One region of the Micromonospora sp. NPDC049523 genome, then DNA from elsewhere that is predicted to be linked to it. Evidence: predicted binding sites of a transcription regulator. Region 1 holds the regulator's gene; the other holds the start of a gene.
What was found. The regulator HrcA, encoded in region 1, represses chaperone genes, less so after heat shock. The targets are predictions, from matches to a motif close to GGTTNGCACNCTCNNNNNGAGNGTGCNAACC.

Region 1 (3,401 bases):
TGCGCCGGAACCATTGTTCGACCTGCCGCCGATGTCGCCCTCCCTGTCCGAGCCCGCGACCCGCTCGATTCCCTAAGGAAGGCAGGTCGCCGCAGAGCAAGGCGACCATAAATTCCACAAGCGACATCCCACCACCGTCCGAACGGCCCCCACCCCCTCCCTCACCCCGGCGGCAGCCCCTCGTGTAGAGAAAGAGTGGCTATCCCCGGAGGAATAGCCACTCTTTCTCTACACGTGCGCGGACCGTGAGCCCGAGCGGGGCTCAGTGGCCGTTGAAGGCGTCTCGCATGCGGGAGAAGAAGCCGCCCTGTTTGCTCAGCTCGGCGACCTCCTCGCCTCTGGTCTTGGCGAAGTCGCGGAGCATGCGTTCCTGGTCGGCGTCGAGCTTGGTCGGCGTACGCACGTCCAGGTGGACGAAGAGGTCACCCCGTCCGGTGCCACGCAGGTGCGGTACGCCGCGGGCGCGCAGCCGCAGCGTGCTGCCCGGTTGGGTGCCCGGCTTGACGTCGACGGGTTCGTCGCTGTCCAGCGTCTTGATGGTGAGCCGGGTGCCCAGCGCCGCCGCCGTCATCGGCACGGTGACCCGGCAGTGCAGGTCGTCGCCCTTGCGGGAGTAGACGTCGTGGGTGCGTTCGTGGATCTCGACGTAGAGGTCACCGGCGGTGCCGCCACCGGGGCCGACCTCACCCTGCTGGGCGAGGCGGATCCGCATGCCGTCCTCGACCCCGGCCGGGATCTTGACGGTGAGCGACCGGCGGGTACGGACCCGCCCGTCACCGGCGCAGGTCGGGCAGGGGTGCGGGATGACGGTGCCGTAGCCCTGGCAGACCGTGCACGGCCGGGACGAGACGACCTGGCCGAGGAAGGTCCGCTGGACCGACTGGACCTCGCCGCGCCCACCGCACGCCTCGCAGGTGGCGAGGTGGGTGCCGGCGGCGGTGCCCGCACCGGCACAGGTGGTGCAGAGTACGGCGGTGTCGACGGTGATCGGCGCCTCGACGCCGAACGCCGTCTCGTTCAGGTCGAGTTCGAGGCGCAGGATGGCGTCGGCACCCGGACGCGTACGTGGACGGGGCCCACGGCTGCCGCCCGCGGCACCGAAGAACGCGTCCATGATGTCCTGGAAGCCGACGAACGGGCCCGCTCCGCCGGGTCCGGCACCGCCGCCGCCACCGCCGGGGGCCAACGGGTCCCCGCCGAGGTCGACGATCTGCCGTTTCTGGTCGTCGGAGAGGACCTCGTAGGCGGCGTTGATGTCCTTGAACTTCTCGTGCGCCTCCGGATCCGGATTGACGTCCGGATGGAACTGCCGCGCCAGCTTGCGGTAGGCGCGCTTGATCTCGTCGTCGGAGGCCTCCCGGCTGACGCCGAGAATCCCGTAGTAGTCCTTGGCCACTGTGTTCCGTGTCCCCATGTCAGTCGTGCCGTCCGCCGGTGTCGTCAGGTCAGCTTGTTGATCAGTTCCGTGCCGGTGCCGCCCGCTGCACCGGTGCCCGTCAGTTCTGTGCCAGTAGGTCGCCCACGTATCGGGCCACGGCGCGTACGGTCGCGATGGTGCCGGGGTAGTCCATCCGGGTAGGCCCGAGCACCCCGAGCCCGCCGAGGATGTTGCTGCCGGTGCCGTACCCGGTGCTCACCACCGAGGTGGCGCGCAGGTTGTCGATCTCATTTTCGTCGCCGATCCGAATTCGGAGCGTACTGGGTTCGACCTCGCCGAAGAGCTTGAGCAGGATGACCTCCTCCTCCAGCGCCTCGAGAATCGGTCGCAGCGAGCCCTGGAAGTCGAGCAGGCCGCCGCGGGTCAGGTTGGCGGTGCCGGCCAGGGCGATCCGTTCCTCGTGCCGCTCGACCAGGGTCTCCAGCAGGACCGTCGCCAGCGTCGCCATGGCCGGGCGCAGGTCGGGTGTTACCTCGTCGACCAGTGCCTGGACCAGCGGCGGGGTGTCGGAGAGCCGGCTGCCGACGAGCTTCTCGTTGATCAGCCGGCGCAGGTCGGTGACGTCGTCGGCGAGCAGCGGCGCGGGCATCTCCACCAGGCGCTGTTCGACCCGACCGGTGTCGGCGATCATGACGAACATGAGCCGGGTGGTGGAGATCGGCACGAGTTCCAGGTGGCGCACGGACGAACGGGCCAGGCTCGGGTACTGCACCACGGCGACCTGCCGGGTGAGCTGGGCGAGCAGGCGGACCGTACGGTGCACCACGTCGTCGAGGTCGACGGCGCCGACCAGGAAGCGTTCGATGGCCCGGCGCTCGGCCGGGGTGAGCGGCTTGACCCGGGAGAGGCGGTCGACGAACAGCCGGTAGCCGCGGTCGGTGGGCACCCGGCCGGCGCTGGTGTGCGGCTGCCGGATGTAGCCCTCTTCTTCGAGCACGGCCATGTCGTTACGGACGGTCGCCGGTGACACGCCGAGCTGGTGCCGCTCGACCAGGGCCTTGCTGCCGACCGGCTCCTGGGTGGATACGTAGTCCTCCACGATCGCGCGCAGCACGTCGAGCTTGCGGTCGTCGAGACCCATCCTCACCTCCCTGCGACCGGGTCGGTGCGAGCACCCGGCCCACCAGTCTGGCACTCGACTGTAACGAGTGCCAGTCTACGACGTGGGTCCGACCGGTTGTGATGATCAACCATTGGCCCGGCCGGAGATCTTGAGTGATCTGGTGGACGGTATCCGACCCCCTGTCGGCATAACAGCTTCAGTCAGCAATTGTCCAGTGAAGTCACTCGTGGTAGTTGGCGTCGTTTGATCGATACCCCTACCGTGACCCCCATGACTGAACCACCCCGCCCTCCCGGAGAGGGCGGCCCCGGCGGTTATCCGCCGCCGGAACCGCCGACTACTCCGTTCACGCCGCCGGGCTCGTACTCGAGTCCCGACGAGGCGCCCCCGCCCGGATACGGCCCGCCTCCGGCCGCACCGCAGTACGGCGCACCGGGCACGCCGCCGCCGGCCGGTGGCTATCCCCCACCGGGTGGCTACCCGCCGCCGGGTGGCCAACCCCCGCCGGGTGCCTACCCGCCGCCCGGCGCCGGCTACCCCGGCGCCGGCTACCCCGGTGCCGGGGCCCCGGGCGGTGGCTACCCGCCACCCGGTGGCTACACCCCCGGTTACAACACCGGTGGTTACCCCCCGGGCGGCGGCTACCCCGGCGGCCCGGCCCCGACCGGTTACGCGAACAGCGACGACAAGACCTGGGCCCTGATCGCGCACTTCGGTGGCATCGCCGTCGGCTTCATCGCCCCGTTGATCGCGCTGCTCGCCAAGGGAGACAGGTCGCCGACCGTACGGGCGCACGCGGTCGAGGCGCTGAACTTCCAGATCACCTGGGCGGTCGTCATGCTGATCGCGGTCATCCTCGGGATCTGCACGCTCGGTCTGCTCCCCCTCATCGTCTGGATC
Region 2 (3,401 bases), on a different contig from region 1:
GGTCAGCGGGCGGGTGGTCGAGCGGGCCAGCCGCCAGGCCGCCAGTACGGCGAGCAGCCCGGCGAGCAGCACCGCCCCGGCGAGGATGGCGTAGATCTCCTGCGGCGGGTTGGGCGGTACGGAGAGCACCAGCGGCAGTGGCTGGCCGGGTGACGGGCCGACCCGGCGTACGTACCGGCCACCGTCGGTCTCGCCGACCGCGTCCCCGTCCAGCCCGCGGGCGGCGACCAGCACCGCGTCCCGGCTCGCTCTCGGCTCGGTGCTCTGCATGGCGGTGCCCGGCGCCGGCTCGCCCCGGCAGAGGGTGACGTCGGTGCCGGTGGCTGCCGCGAGTCGGGAGACGAAGCCGGGGTCGAGTTGCTGGGCCGCCGAGACCGTGCCGATCGAACCGCCGGCCGGGTCGCGCAGTTCCACCCGTACCGCCAGGGCCTGGACCGGGGCGCTGACCGGGTGGCCGCCGGCGCAGTCCGCCCACGGCGCGGGCGGCGCGGCCGGGGTGAGCAGGGTGGTGCCGCCGGTCGAGTCGGTGACCCGGATCGAGGCGGCGAGACCTCGGGCGATCACCTGGCGGGCGGTGGCGGTCCGGCCGGCCGGGTCGACGGCCACCGCGACGGCGTCGGCGGCCGCGTAGAGCTGCTGGCAGAGGGCGCTGACCGAGGTCCGTACGGTGGTGGCGGCGAGGTCGAGCCGCTCGCGTGACCGATGGTCGTTGACCACGGCGACGGTTCCACCGGCGAAAAACGCGCCGAGCAGCACCGGGCCGAGCACGACGGCGAGGAAGGCGGTGGTCAGCCGTCCACGCAGCGTCACTTTTTCCCCCGGGAAGTTCCGCGTTCGTTGCTGGGATGCTGAGACAGCCCGACATACGCAACTGGAGTTACCGCAGGAGTGTTACGTGCCGGATTTTCCGGATGAAGCGGAAGTGACTGGTGAGGCGCACGGGGAGAAGGTCGCGCTCCGGGCCGTCCTGCTCGCCCGCCGCCGAGCGCTGCCGGCCCCGGACCGGGCCGCAGCCGCCGCGCTCGTCCAGGCCGAGCTGACCGATCTGGTACGCCGCAGCGCACCGGGCCGGGTGACCGCGTACGTGCCGGTCGGCTCGGAACCCGGCGGCCCGGACCTGCCCGATCGGCTGCTCGAAGCGCTCGCCGTACCCGCTGGACCCGTCCCGGGCGCACCCGTCCCGGACGCGCGCGACCTCGCCGCGCCCGATCGGGGTGGTGAGCTGCTGCTGCCGGTGCTCCGGGCAGACCTGGACCTGGACTGGGCCCGCTACACCGGGGTCGGTGCGGACGGCGGCGCGCTGGTGGCCGCCGGTCGGGGGCTTCGCGAGCCGGCGGGCGCCCGGCTCGGCACCGACGTGATCGGCACCGCCGCGCTGGTGATCGTGCCCGCGCTGGCGGTCGACCGGCGCGGCATCCGGCTGGGCCGCGGCGGCGGCTCGTACGACCGGGCGCTGGCCCGGGTCGCGCCCGGTGTGCTGACCGTGGCCCTGCTGCACGACGGTGAACTGGTCGACCGGGTGCCCGCGCAGCCGCACGACCGCCCGGTACGGGCCGTGATCACCCCGTCCGACGGGTTCCGTCTGCTCTCCACCGGCTGAGCCGGGCGGGTGCCGCCGGCCGGGCCGATCGGGGCGGGCGTCACGCCGGACACGTCGGGTGGACGAGAATGGGTCCGATGACGCACCATTGGCACTCGAATACGGCGAGTGCCAAACGAAAAGCAAGATCCGGAGGAGTCCGTGCCCACGTACCAGTACGCCTGCACCGCGTGCGGCCACCAGCTCGAGGCGGTGCAGTCGTTCACCGACGCGCCGCTGACCGAGTGCCCGGCCTGCGAGGGGCGGCTGCGCAAGGTGTTCAACTCGGTCGGCATCGTCTTCAAGGGTTCCGGCTTCTACCGCACCGACTCCCGGTCGGCCGGATCCGACACGGTCCCCGGTGGCAGTGCCGCCCCGGCCAAGTCCGAGTCGTCGACCAAGTCGGAGTCCTCGACCGGGTCCGGCTCGACCTCGTCCGGCGGCTCGTCGTCGAGCAACGGCGGGGCCGGCAGCAGCGGAAGCAACGGGTCCGGCAGCGCATCGAAGTCGACGGCGGGAACGGGCAGCTCGGGCAGCTCCGGCAGCTCCTCGTCCAGCAGCGCCGCATAACAGATCCACAGCCCGACACCGGGTTGTCCACAGCACGCCGAGTTGTCCACAACGGGAAACCGGGCGCCAGCGCGCCCGGTTTCCGTACGTCTAGCCTCCTGCCCACCGGGACGCGCCCGCACCGAGGCGCCCCGGTCGAACGGGAGGCACACCGATGGCGAACCCACCCCGACCGGCGCGGCGAGCACCGTCGCTGGCCCCGTCCCGCTGGCCGACCGTGCCCCGCCGCGGTACGGCACTTCGCCTCGCCCTGGCCGCCCTGCTGCTGACCCTCGCCGCCGGGGTGCTCTACGCCCGCGAGCCGAATCCGTCCTGTCCCGGCGCCACCGCGACCGCAACGGCGGCCCGGAGCGGCTCACCCGTTCCGTCCGATCCCTCGTCGCCCGCTCCCCGGCCGACGGCTGATCCACGATCGCGCGCCGATCCAGGGGCTCCGGACGATCCACCGTCAGCGGCCGGGGCGGCGTTACCGCTGCCGGCGGGCACGGTCGGGGTGCCGATCCGGCTGGCCGAGCCGGCCGCGCTCACCGTCGTACGACCGGGTACCCGGGTGGACCTGCTCGCCACCGACGGTGTCCGATCGACCGGACCGGCCCTCGTCGCCGCCCGTGCGCTGGTCCTGGGCGTACTCGCGGCCGACCCGACGGTGGACGGACCGGGCGCCCTCTACCTGGCCCTGCCGCCCGGCGAGGCGCACCGTGCGGTCGCCCTGCCGGACGGCACCCGCTTCGCGGTGGTGATCCGGGAGTAGCTCTCCTGACCGACGTCAAACCCCTCCGGGTCGCGCTCGCCTGGCGGACCGAAACACCACTGGTACGCGGATTCGTCGAGGTCGTACGCGAACTCGTGGCGGCAGGCATGGCACTGCCGTAGGGGTCAGTCCCAGTGCGGCGGGCGGTCGGCGAGCAGCCGCTCGTCGTTGGAACTCGAACGCTCTCCCCAGCCCCGGTCGGTGTCGTCGACCGACTGCTCGGGGATCACCACGAAGTCGTCGTCCGAGAGATCGACCGTACGCTCGCCGTCGACGCCCGCGCCGGCCGCCCGAGGCTCGTCCACGCTTTTCACGCTCAGTAGCCTACCCACCGACCGAGAACCCACCCACCGGTCGGGAACGTGCCCCGGCGTGCGCCGGCTCATGGCTCGATGGCTCGGGTAGCGTCGAACGCCGTGACCTCCCCCAGCGACGAGCCCATCGACGACAGCTTCTGGCGGCGGCCGGCCGAGCCCTCGACCGGCTCGCCGGAAACACCGC

Region 2: a site for HrcA is predicted at 1,687-1,717, ahead of AB0J90_RS31240 (FmdB family zinc ribbon protein). Genes of this name have one in related genera too.

Annotation. Positions count from the first base shown of each region.
Region 1 is NZ_JBFAPP010000002.1:59,605-63,005, reverse strand. It holds gene dnaJ (molecular chaperone DnaJ) at 263-1,396, opposite strand; gene hrcA (heat-inducible transcriptional repressor HrcA) at 1,497-2,519, opposite strand; gene AB0J90_RS02780 (DUF4870 domain-containing protein) at 2,772-3,401, shown strand, end outside.
Region 2 is NZ_JBFAPP010000028.1:81,017-84,417, forward strand. It holds gene AB0J90_RS31230 (diguanylate cyclase) at 1-810, opposite strand, end outside; gene AB0J90_RS31235 (5-formyltetrahydrofolate cyclo-ligase) at 896-1,600, shown strand; gene AB0J90_RS31240 (FmdB family zinc ribbon protein) at 1,742-2,149, shown strand; gene AB0J90_RS31245 (flagellar biosynthesis protein FlgA) at 2,304-2,900, shown strand; gene AB0J90_RS31250 (hypothetical protein) at 3,026-3,205, opposite strand; gene AB0J90_RS31255 (hypothetical protein) at 3,317-3,401, shown strand, end outside.